3 regions of the Paenibacillus ihbetae genome follow, and region 3 is predicted to be linked to each of the others. Evidence: predicted binding sites of a transcription regulator. Region 3 holds the regulator's gene; each other region holds the start of a gene.

Region 1 (4,183 bases), 420 kb from region 3:
GATAATCGTCGCTTTATGCTCGGGCAGCATCATGCGGCTGGATTCCCACAGCCCGTTGCCTTCCAGCTTTTTTCGTGTTGTCATTTAAAGTGTCCTCCTATCTTAGCTGAACGATCCAACGCTTGGCCGGCCTCGGTTTTGGAGACGGCCCGAATGACGATGCCATCCCCGTACTTGCGCTTTAAGGCATCGGTCACCCGCTCAAGCGCCATCGATTTCTCGCGCCCCATATCGAAGAGGGACAATTGATATTCCGTATCGGGGGTAAGCTGCGATAAACTGACGCCCACCCTGCGGATCGGCAGGCCGTCCCAATATTTCTCCAGCAGCCTGCACGCCCAGCGGTAAACTTGATTCGTAATGTTGGAGGGGTCCTCCATCTTCATTTGCCGCGAAAATCCCGTAGGGCGGTCAAAATCCGCTCCCATGCAGCCGACGGTTACGACATGGCCCATAAAGCCGAGCCCGCGGCATCGCTGGCATACGAGCTCCGTCAGCTCCAGCAGCACGACCTTAATTTCCTCCAGCCTGCCGTAATCGCGGGGCAGGGTCATCATATGACCAACCGACTTAGGATCGACCTGGTGCGTGCCCGGACGTACGGGGCTATCATCGATCCCGTTGGCAATTCTCCAGTACAGTTCAGCCTGGATATCCGAGTTTTTCCCGAACTTTCGCCGCATCATCTGCTTGAGCTTAGGGAGGGGGGTCTGGGCGACGCTGCCGATCGTCGGCAGCCCCATGACATTGAAATGCCGGGTCATTCTGCTGCCGGCCATAAACATATGGTTTACGGGAAGCTTCCACAGCGTTTCGGCAAGATTTTCTTTAGGCAGGGTGTAGATTCCGGATGCGGATTTTTTCGCGTAATTGTCGCAGGCCGTCTTGGCGAGAATTTTCGTTTCGGAAATTCCGAAGCGTGTATGCACCCCTGTCGCATCCTTAACATGAGCCTGAATCATTCGGGCAAGCTCCTCCGGCGTGCAGCCGTACAAATGCAAGCTGCCGGTCACGTCAAGGAACTGCTCGTCGATGCTGTACGGCTCCACCAAATCGGTATAGGATTTATAAATCTCCGTGATCTGCATGGAGACATCGATATACCTCTGCATCCGGGGCTTGATAACGACGACGTCCGGACATTTCGCGAGCGCCTCTCCGAGCCTTTCGGCTGTCGTTATGCCTTTAGCCTTAGCAATCGGGCATGCCGCCAGCACGATGCCGGACCGTCGTTCCGGATCGCCGGCAACGACTAGAGGGCGGTCTTTATATTCGGGATGCTCCGCCTTCTCCACGCTGGCGTAAAAAGACTGGCAGTCCGCTAACATGACAACCCGTTTGGCCGGCTTCATGACAGACACCCCTTGTCTGCGATTTTCAAGCCCAGGTAGCTGTACGACCGCTCCTCGATTTCCGCCTCGATCAGCCCCCACAGCATGGACAGCTTATGGCGATACCCTCTGCACATAAATTCCACTTCAATTCCGAGCCTGGTCTTTCGATTGTCGTATACCTTTAAGCCGATCTCTCGCATGTTCCTTCGAGCCGCCGTTAAATCGGCCAATGCCGCCCTCTGTATGCGCTCGATCATAACCTTGGTCAGCTCTGAGGACTTTAGATCCGACCGGAACAGAATGTCCCGGTCATGTTCCAGCACATCGAGCAATAACGGCAATAGAGCGTAGTCCTTTACCAGCTTGGTTTCGTCTGACTTTAGCCCAATACTCAACATCACTATCCACCTCGTAACGGGAACGTTTGTTTGTATTATATGCGAACATTCGTTCTTTTATCAATGTAAATTTAACCCTGTTGTCCCCGGGGCGTCCCTGGGAGTCGGCGGGATCCATTAAACTTTCGCAGCAAACAAGCCCCTCCGGCACGCAAGGCCGAAGGGGCTTGTCAAAACAAACGGATCATCAAGAAGGTGGTCCTGCGGGGCAGAACATCAATGCGGCACAAACACAAGCTGCAGAACAAACAGCACGGCAAAAATATACATAAGCGGATGAACGGCTTTCCACTTGCCTTTTACGATTTTCATCAGCGGGTACGAAATGAACCCGAACGCAATGCCGGTCGCAATGCTGGACGTAAGCGGCATCGTCAGAATGACGAGGAAAGCCGGGAACGCCTCGTCAAAGTCCCTCCAATCGATATGGCGGACATTGCTCAGCATCAGGCATCCGACCACGATCAGCGAAGGCGCCGTAATCGCAGACAAGCCGGCGACGGCGCCGATGAGCGGACTGAAGAAGGCCGCTACCACGAACAGGAGCGCCACGACCACTGAGGTAAGGCCGGTCCGGCCGCCTGCGCCGACGCCTGCCGCCGATTCAATATAGGCGGTGGTCGGACTGGTGCCGACCATCGAGCCGGCAACGGTCGCCACGGAGTCCGAGAACATCGCACGCTCGGCCCGGGGCAGCTTGTTATCCTTCATAAAGCCCGCCTGTTCGGCAACGCCGACGACTGTGCCGGTCGTATCGAACAGCGTCACCAGCAGGAAGGAGAACACGACCGCATACAGGCTGTGGGAAATAACATCGGACGCCGCCGTGATCGGGTTCCATACGAGAATTCCTTCAGGGAGCGCAGGCGCCGACACGACACCGTTCGTAAACGACAGCATTTCCGCAAAATAAGCAATGATTCCCGTAATAATCATCCCTATAAACAAAGCGCCCTTCACATCGCGGGACAACAGGATCAATGTTACGACCAAACCAACCAGTGCGAGCACCACGCTTGGTTGATGCAGGTCACCGAGCGCCACCAAATTATCCGGATGCGCTGTAATGATACCGCTCATCCGCAAGCCGAGAAAGGCAATGAACAATCCAATTCCGACGGTTATCGCATGCTTCAGATTCGCCGGGATCATCTCGATCAGCCTGCGCCGAAGAGTCGTCATGGACAGCAGCAGGAACAGGATACCGGCAATGAACACCGCCGAGAACGCTTCGATGTACCCAAGTCCCGCATGCCCCTGAACGACAGAATATGTAAAATACGCATTCAGCCCCATCCCGGGCGCAACGGCGATCGGATACCTTGCCACAAGTCCCATCAGCAGGGTGCCGATCACGGCAGCAATGATCGTCGCCGTGAAGCTCTGCTCAAACGGCACACCGGCCTCGGACAATATGAGCGGGTTCACCACCGTAATATAAGCCATTGTAAAGAAGGTCGTAATACCGGCAACCACTTCGGTCTTTACCGAGGTGCCGTTAGCTTTTAAATCAAACACAAAATATCCTCCATTTCTAATGCTTGTAACATGAGAGAAGCCAAGAGCTTCTTGGGGATGCGGTCCCGCGCATGGTATACTTGAAACTAAAAACCGATGATTTCGCTTGTTGAGGAGGCCGAAAAAACCGATGTGCGGACGTTTTACGCTCACCGTCACCTGGGAAGAGCTGATGATGAGGTATCTGATCGATCCCGAGTCCGTCTCTCCCTTTCACATGCCACGCTACAATATTGCCCCGACGCAAATGGTAACGGCCATCATCCATGACGGGCGGTCCAACCGGATCGGCCAGCTGCAGTGGGGACTTGTCCCATCGTGGGCGAAGGACCCCTCCGCCGGCAGCAAGATGATCAATGCGCGAAGTGAAACGCTTGAGGAGAAGCCTGCTTATAGGATGCCCTTTTATCGGAAAAGATGCCTCATTCCTGCCGACGGATTTTACGAATGGCAGAAAACCGACGCAGGAAAGCAGCCCCTTCGCATCAGCATGCGCAGCGGACGCATCTTCAGCATGGCCGGACTCTATGACACGTGGATCACGCCGGACGGGCAGAAATTAAGCACCTGCACCATCATTACAACGGAGCCCAACACGCTGATGGAGCCCATCCATAACCGGATGCCGGTCATTCTCCGCCCGGAGGACGAAGCGCTATGGCTTGACCGTAGCCCGGCCCTGGAGGGAAGCGATCCGGGCGCATCCTCCGCGCTCGAGCCGCTTCGCGAGCTCCTGAAGCCCTATCCGGCCGAGGAGATGCAGGCCCATCCCGTCAGCACCATCGTCAACTCCGTCAAGAATGATACGGAGGAATGCATCCGCTCGATAACAAGCAGCTGATATCCCCGCAGCGAATGAACCCAAACGCAAGAAGCCCCCGGCTGAGGAGGAGACCCTTCCTCCGGGGGGCTTCTTCTTATGCTGAAATCTCC
Region 2 (4,183 bases), 1.7 Mb from region 3:
AAACATAGAAGAGTACAGGAGGGGCTATTATCGTATGAAAGCAGAGATCATTGCAGTCGGAACGGAATTGCTGCTGGGGCAGATCGTGAATACCAATGCCCAGTACTTGTCCAGAGAGCTTGCAGCCATGGGCATCGACGTATATTACCAGACCGTAGTCGGGGATAACATGGAGCGCTTGAAGGAAGCGCTCCGCCTGTCGAGCAGCAGAGCGGACATCGTCATCCTATCGGGCGGGCTCGGCCCTACCCAGGACGACCTGACGAAGGATGCGCTGGCTTCGCTGCTGAACCGGTCGCTGCATATCGACAGGATGGCCATGGACCGCATTGAGCGTTTCTTCCAGGACCGGGGCGTCGTTATGACCGAGAACAACCGCCGCCAGGCGATCGCCATCGAAGGGGGAACGCCGCTGCCGAACGAAACCGGGCTGGCCGTTGGCAATGCGATCACGCAGGACGGGACGCATTACATCGTATTGCCGGGACCGCCGAAGGAATTGATCCCGATGTTCGAGCAGCAAGCCAAGCCTTGGCTGCTCCAGCATGTGCTGACGGATGAGCTTCCGATCTACTCCAAGATGCTGAAGTTTGCCGGAATCGGGGAATCTGCCTTGGATGAGAGGCTTTCGGACCTGATCACCGAGCAGACCGACCCGACGATCGCGCTGTATGCGAAGGACGGTGAGGTGACCGTCCGCATCTCCACCAAGGCCGCAAGCGAGTCTGAAGCGATGGTCCGCCTGGATGAGCTGCAAGAGCGGATTCGCGAGCGCGGCCCAGAATTCATGTACGCCAGCGAGGATGTGCCGATCGAGAAGGTGATCGTCGACAAGATGGCAGACCGGGGATTGACGCTGAGCGCGGCGGAGAGCTGCACGGGCGGTCTCGTGGCGGAAAGCCTGACCTCCGTACCGGGGAGCGCGACAATGTTCCTTGGAGGGATCGTTTCCTACACGAATGAAATGAAACGGAAGCTGGTGCATATCCCGCAAGCGCTGCTGGAAGGCGACGATGCGCCGGGCGCAGTGAGCAGGGAGGTCGCCCAGGCCCTAGCGGAGAATATCCGGCTGATCACCGACAGCGATTTCGGTCTGTCCGTTACCGGCGTGGCCGGTCCCGGTTATGCCGAGCGCAAGCCTGTGGGGCTTGTATACATCGGATTGGCCCAGCGCGGAAGAGAGACCGAGGTACACGAGCTTAACCTTCAAGGCAACCGGGAAACGATCCGTCTGCGCGCGACCAAGGCGCTGCTGTACCGCTTATGGCGGCGGCTTGTCTCGGAGGGATCGGAACAGACGCAGCAGGACGAGGTATAGCAGACGTACGTGCCGGGGACTCGTCCCGGTGGTTTGAAGCCGCCCGGTCTGCTTCTCCTGCTATGGAATATGCTTTTCCGGCCATGCATGTCGGGGCATCTACATGTCGTGAATAGATGCGGAGCCCCTTGACATAATATATAGTAAATCTTTTACAGTGTTCTTGAACTGGAGAATCGATCCAGGTATAATCGGAAGTACGGAAGAACCGTGGCATATCGAAGGATGATGCCACGGTTTTGCTTGTTTCTGGAGACTGCCCGGAATTTAGCTGGGAAGGAGGAGGGGTAAAAAACGAATGTATGTTCGAAAAAAAGCTTGGCAAACGTGTCAAAACAAGGTATGATTAGACTATCAACAGTGAAGGGTTGTGGAACAATTGTCAGATCGTCGTGCTGCGCTTGAAATGGCGCTTCGTCAGATAGAGAAACAGTTCGGAAAAGGTTCCATCATGAAATTGGGTGAATCCACCCATATGCAGGTAGAGATTGTGCCTAGCGGATCGCTGGCATTGGATATAGCACTTGGAACCGGCGGATTGCCTAGAGGCCGGATTATTGAAGTATATGGACCGGAATCCTCCGGTAAAACGACGGTAGCGCTCCATGCGATTGCCGAGGTTCAGAAGACTGGCGGACAAGCTGCGTTCATCGATGCCGAGCACGCGCTGGATCCATCCTATGCAAGCAAATTGGGCGTTAACATCGATGAACTCCTGCTTTCCCAGCCGGATACGGGTGAGCAAGCGCTTGAAATTGCTGAAGCTTTGGTGCGCAGCGGCGCTGTGGATATCATTGTTATCGACTCGGTCGCAGCGCTTGTGCCGAAGGCCGAGATTGAAGGCGACATGGGAGACTCCCATGTGGGTCTGCAGGCTCGTCTGATGTCCCAGGCTCTGCGTAAATTGTCCGGCGCGATCAACAAGTCCAAAACGATCGCGATCTTTATTAACCAGCTTCGTGAGAAGGTCGGCGTTATGTTCGGTAACCCTGAGACGACTCCGGGCGGCCGTGCCCTGAAGTTCTACTCCACCGTGCGTTTGGATGTACGCCGTGTAGAGAGCATTAAGATGGGGAATGACGTCGTAGGTAACCGCACACGGATTAAAGTGGTTAAGAACAAGGTTGCGCCGCCGTTCAAGCAAGCCGAGCTTGACATTATGTATGGTGAGGGCATCTCCAGAGAGGGAAGCTTGATCGATATCGGTACTGAGCTTGACATTGTGGATAAGAGCGGTGCTTGGTATTCCTTTGGCGGGGATCGTCTTGGCCAGGGACGTGAGAATGCGAAGCAATTCCTGAAGGAGCATCCGGAAGTGGCGAATGTGATCGAGAACAAGATCCGGGAAGCAAGCAACCTGACCACGATTGTTCCTGAACAGAGCGCAAGCGAGAAGGAGCAAGAGGAGCTGGAAGAGCAAGATCTATTTAAAGTGGAATAATGCCCAGCTATTTCTGATAGTGCTAGGACCGTCCGGTGTTGAAAAGAACGCCTGGACGGTCTTCTTTGCATTATCATAGCGGAGCGTTAAGTTAAAGTCATCCAAGGTTAAGAGTTGTAGAAGCTGGTGAGCGATAAGGAGAAGCTATGAGTGAAAATCGTGATATAACCGAAGAAGCTCCTTCAGGAATCGAGCATTTTCCGAATCAGGAGGATCTGGTGATCTCGTCCGTGGAGAAGCTGCGTAAGCCTAAAGGACGTTATAAAATATCGTTCGGCCCTTATGTGATGACGGTTCATGAAGACGTGATGCTGAAATACCGGATGCTGAAGGGGAGCAGCTTCCGCAAGGAGGAGCTTCAGGATATCGTAGTCGCGGATGATAGGCAGCGAGCCTACGTGGAGGCTCTGAACTACCTGTCACGAAAGCCTCGAACATCGCAGGAAATCGTGCAGCGTCTCCAGCAGAAGGGCGTGGATCCGGTTAGCACCGAGGTGACCCTCCGTCGGCTTGAGGCCGAAAAGCTGATCGATGACGCATTATATGCGAGAATGTGGGCGGAGCAGCGGATGACAGGACATAAGAAGGGCCGATTGTGGGTTAAGCAGGAGCTGAGGCAGAAAGGAATCCGGACCGACCTGATTACGGAGGCATTGAGCGAGGTAAGCCCTGAGGAGGAGCTGGAAAGCGCGCTTGTGGTTGCCAGAAAGAAGTGGCAGCAGACGAAGGGCGAGCTGCTGGATCGCAAGCGGAAGACGGGAGCGTATTTAATGCGGCGCGGCTTCAGTGGGGAACAGGCGAGGCAGGTGCTAAGGCGTCTAATGGAAGAGGAGCAGGAGTATGGAGCGGACGACCAGGAACTGGAAGAATTTGAATGAAATGAACAAAAGTCGCTGACTTCTGCATAGATATTGGCACTCGTGACTGAAACTGACGTTTACCCATTGCTTTCCCTTGACAATATCTTTTTATAAATAATAAAATAAACATGAATCTTTTTTAAATTAGCAGCCTTTTTCCTTCCAAAAAAGTGACTACTTTGTGAAAGATTCATTTTATCGCCAATTCATAGTGAAATGAATTCCGCTGGGATTCAAGCGGGATATGCGGGCAACCAGATGCACGCAGCATGGACGGCAGGCAGCTGCCGGAATTTTATGTATGAATGAGTAACTGACAATTGCACATTTCCCAAGGAATGCCTTGGAGGAACCAACGAGGAGGTGATCAGATGCTTGAGACATGGATCTGGATCATAATCGTTCTCGTTGTAGCCGCTATATTCTTTGGGTTCGGTTATTTTATTCGCAAATCCCTTGCAGAAGCTAAAATTTCGAGTGCCGAGCACGCCGCTTTGCAGATTATTGAAAGTGCAAAGAAGGAAGCTGAGGCATTGAAGAAAGAAACGGTTCTTGAAGCTAAGG
Region 3 (4,183 bases):
ATGGGCCTTCGCGAACTCTTCAAGCCGTTCTCCCATCGCTTGGGTGTCGTACAAATTGATCATACGCGAAAATACCCAGTTGCCTGCTTTCCCCTTGCCTTGTATGACGACAGAGCCTGACGCGATTTTGATCTTCTCGATCTCCGAAGCGGACAATCTTCGCTCCCGATTGAACTTCATGGTGGACACGGATGAACGCTCGATCTTTAGATAGGGCTTGCGCAGGAAAATCATCAACGCAAGCAGAATGTACAGACCGACGCCGACCCAGTTCAATACATCATTGCTTTGGCCGGTCGTTTTAGCCGTTGCGGAGCCGAGAAGCGCATAAAGGGCTGCAAGGGCAAGCAGTACGATCGGCAGCACATATTTCCGTCCCTTAAACACGTCCATTTGATCGGAAATGGCAGATCCTTGATAGGTGGACATTCCCTGCTTCTTCCGTTTTTTGTTCAGTTGCTGCAAATTTTTGCTGACTTTTCGTTCCCAAGATCTTGACATATTGTTCCTCCCGAATCTGATATCCCTTGCTCTATCTATAAAAGTTGAACCAATGAATGGATGTTAGGGCAAGTGCGTTAATGCCTAATGGCTTCTGATGATTTATGGACTCGGAGCCTAGTGCTTCAGACGGGGACCGCCCTTTTGGTCGTTATCATCAACCCATTCGATCGATTCCAGCTGCTGTCTGAAGTTTTTGCGAATATTGTTAAGGTAGATTTCCCGAAGCTCTGCCCGTTCCTTCAGTTCCTCTTCGGTCAACCCCTCGCTTTTCTGCTTGCGTGCCAATGTATTGATGCGTTCTACCAATGTATCGATGTCCATGGTTTCTCCTCCATTTTAAATATCATTATAACTTAACCATGTGAAAAAGAGCTTGTCAAGGCGAATACCCTTGCAAGCTCTTGCATTCCATAAATATAAACATATAAAGGAAGGAACGTAATGATCGATATCAAAAGAATATCCGATAACTCTATCATTCTATGGTTAATTTCAGATGTGAAAATAAATGATCAGTGAATGACGAGTGTCACTTCGCCCTTGCGGTGATCATGTTAAACCGAACGTCCCAGCGTGCAGCCTCCTGAACGGATGCTTACCATACCGGCAAGGATAATACATCACCGGCCTGAATATCCGGCCCCTTCAAGCCGTTATTTCTGCGAATGGTATCGATATATACCCGAATGTCCACATTCTCCGGCTTATGAACGGAAGCGATCTTCCACAAGGAGTCACCCGATTGAACAATAACTTGCTTCTCTCCGGTCGGTTCTTCCGTTCCCCCGGCGAATACGGAGTATGCGCCTGTCCAACCGAATACAACGATAAGCAGAATGATCAGAAGCTTCGTTAACGGGAGGGAAGCGATCTTTGACTTTATCTGATGGATCCAGGCTTCGGAGCCGGAACCCGTCTCTGTCGGTATATTCTCATAAATGCTGCGGTATGTACTATATTTCAACATGAAATATCATCCCCCAAACAAGTGTTCTCTTAACTACAAATCGATAATAACACGAACACTTGTTTGTTTCAATACCCAATCGAACATTTGTTCCAATTATTTTAGAACTTATGTTTGTACGAACGGCAGTTCTATGTTATAATTTTCCCAAACGTTACTAAATGGGGTTGATACGGCATGTCGAAAATATCCAGCCGCCAGCTGGCGATCTTAGAGTTTATCCGAAACGAAGTTCGTAGCAAAGGCTATCCGCCTTCTGTCCGGGAAATCGGCGAGGCTGTCGGACTAGCTTCCAGTTCAACAGTCCACGGCCACCTTGACCGCCTGGAGAAGAAAGGCTTGATCCGCCGCGACCCTACGAAGCCAAGAGCCATTGAGCTGCTTGGCCAGGAAGAATCCGAGAGCAGCAACCTGTTTACCCACACCATCGCCCGGGTTCCCGTAGTCGGCAAAGTTACAGCCGGGGTTCCGATCACGGCGACCGAGAACATCGAAGATTATTTCCCGCTGCCGCAGCACTATGTGGGCGACGACAAGGTGTTCATGTTGTCCGTCGTCGGCGACAGTATGATCGAAGCAGGCATCCACAGCGGCGATTATGTGATCGTCCGTCAACAGCAAACCGCCGATAACGGCGATATTGTCGTGGCCATGACGGAAGAGGACGAAGCAACGGTGAAGACCTTTTACAAGGAGAAGGACCATATTCGGCTTCAGCCGGAGAACCCAAGTTATGAGCCGCTGCGCCTCAATCACGTGACGATCCTCGGTAAAGTCATTGGATTGTTCCGCGATGTTCACTAGCATAGGCTCAACCCATTAGAACCCGCTCCCTCTTCAACAAGAGGATGAGCGGGTTCTATTATTCTAGCGGTGATATGCTAGATATAATATTCCTGTAACCTCAGATCCAAAAATACCCTCCAACTACATACAGGACAGCATCGGGTTAAACCTTACCTTGGAATCTGAAAACAACCGCCGCGTAAGATCGGAAACGATCAAACGCGCAAATATTTGCCTAATGACGCAGGAACTTAGCAAGATGGGCAGATAGATATGGCCGATCAAACAAATGACCAGCCGTTTTAAAGATACATATTTTTATCCATGGAATACTTCAGTCAAGATTTAGTATGGTCCGTTACTTCTTCTGAACCGTAATCGACCAGGATGCATCCGTAAGCTGAACGAAATTAGTAATTTTGTGGCCCGCTTCGGCAGCCCAACGCGGAATACTTTCCGTTGCCTGCGTGCAGTCAAAATCGATCTCCAGCTCGTCGCCGCTTTTTAGAGATTCCATCGCTTCTTTCGCTTCAATCAAAGGAAAAGGACATACCATTCCAAGCACAGCTAATTTTTGTTTCATTAATATAACCTCCTAAGCCGTTGTCGTTTGATAAACTGCCGCCTTCTTCTTGGCGCTGGCACGTGGTCGCACATATACAAAATAAGAAGCTGCCCACGTACCTAAAATCATAAAGATTAAGGATACCCAACCCTGCCACGTCATCATCGCCGTCATGACCAGGCCGTTTCCGATGGAGCAGCCGCCTGCCCAGCTGGCCCCGAACCCCATCAAAATGCCGCCGGAAAAACTGGATACGGCCGTCTTGGCATCAGGAGCCCGGAAGCGAAACTCGCGGCTTCCTTTGGCGGCGACGAATGAGCCTAGGAAAATACCTAGTACAAGGAACACGCCCCAATTCAAATATTTGTCGCCATCTCCGGTTACCAGATACTGAAGAATGTTAGCGGAAGGCGTGGTAATTCCAAGCCCCGACATCCTGCCCGTCGCTTCGCTCAGCGGCCATGCCAATAAAGCAACCAGTCCGACGAGGATCGCGGTGAAGAACGGATGCCAGCGCTTCTCGAACAACAGATGATTAAGGCCTTTACGCTTCGGCGGCAGCGACGGAATAAACACTTTTGGCTTGCGCAGCTGCTTGACGACAAGAAAAATAGTAATTAGAGCAAGTAAAGCGATAAATGGCCATACCGATAAACCGAACGTGGCCGGAATGGAGTTCGTAGGTGTTGAAATTCCTTTAAGGCTGTTGTTCACCGGCGACAGGGCTCCGGATTTCATAACAGCGCTCATCCCCATGTATCCGAAAAGAGCGATCCAGCTTCCGATCAGCCCTTCCCCTGCCCGATACCATGTCCCTGTCGCACAGCCGCCGGCCAATATAATGCCTATTCCAAATATGAAAGAACCGAGGATCGTAGCCAGCCAGTTAAACTCCCCGGCTTGGAACTGAATAAGTCCCATCTGGATCAATGCGAATACGCCGATACTCTGTACGCTGATCGCAATCAGCAGCGCGTAAAACATCCGGTTATCTTTTGTCAGATACATATCCCGGAATCCACCTGTCAGACAAAAACGTCCCCGCTGCATGACAAATCCGAGTAAAGCACCGCATAATAATCCTGTAATAATCATTTGTGCCAAATTCGATGCCCCCTTATCTATTAATCCGACTAATTCAATATACTTTGTATACTATACGATTTTACTTACACGGATCCAAGGAGTCAATGATTTTTGATCAGGAAAAAAGTTACAAGTCACGGTAATTTCTTAGTCGTCTTAATCAACCGCATATTTCACATGCAGCTTTTGTTCTCTAGTTTAAATATCCCTGGATATTCACTAAAAGGTAACCGGATTTAAAAGCAATTATAAAAAATCATTAAAAAAGCACCCCA

Evidence for each region. Region 3 encodes LexA, which represses DNA repair genes until DNA is damaged. Its sites were predicted from a motif close to CGAACATATGTTCG; they were not measured.
Region 1: BBD41_RS05165 (YhjD family protein) is a predicted target of LexA. The motif match lies at 1,775-1,788, and genes of this name have one in related genera.
Region 2: recA (recombinase RecA) is a predicted target of LexA. The motif match lies at 1,614-1,627, and genes of this name have one in related genera.

What each region holds. Positions count from the first base shown of each region.
Region 1 is NZ_CP016809.1:1,109,826-1,114,008, forward strand. It holds gene BBD41_RS05155 (YolD-like family protein) at 1-84, opposite strand, end outside; gene BBD41_RS05160 (DNA polymerase IV) at 81-1,352, opposite strand; gene BBD41_RS05165 (YhjD family protein) at 1,349-1,732, opposite strand; gene BBD41_RS05170 (NCS2 family permease) at 1,949-3,250, opposite strand; gene BBD41_RS05175 (SOS response-associated peptidase) at 3,381-4,091, shown strand.
Region 2 is NZ_CP016809.1:5,602,260-5,606,442, forward strand. It holds gene BBD41_RS25235 (competence/damage-inducible protein A) at 35-1,318, shown strand; gene recA (recombinase RecA) at 1,698-2,759, shown strand; gene BBD41_RS25245 (regulatory protein RecX) at 2,906-3,637, shown strand; gene rny (ribonuclease Y) at 3,991-4,183, shown strand, end outside.
Region 3 is NZ_CP016809.1:694,256-698,438, forward strand. It holds gene BBD41_RS03065 (hypothetical protein) at 1-501, opposite strand, end outside; gene BBD41_RS03070 (DUF896 domain-containing protein) at 619-825, opposite strand; gene BBD41_RS03075 (LysM peptidoglycan-binding domain-containing protein) at 1,100-1,471, opposite strand; gene lexA (transcriptional repressor LexA) at 1,649-2,275, shown strand; gene BBD41_RS03085 (sulfurtransferase TusA family protein) at 2,616-2,840, opposite strand; gene BBD41_RS03090 (YeeE/YedE family protein) at 2,853-3,917, opposite strand.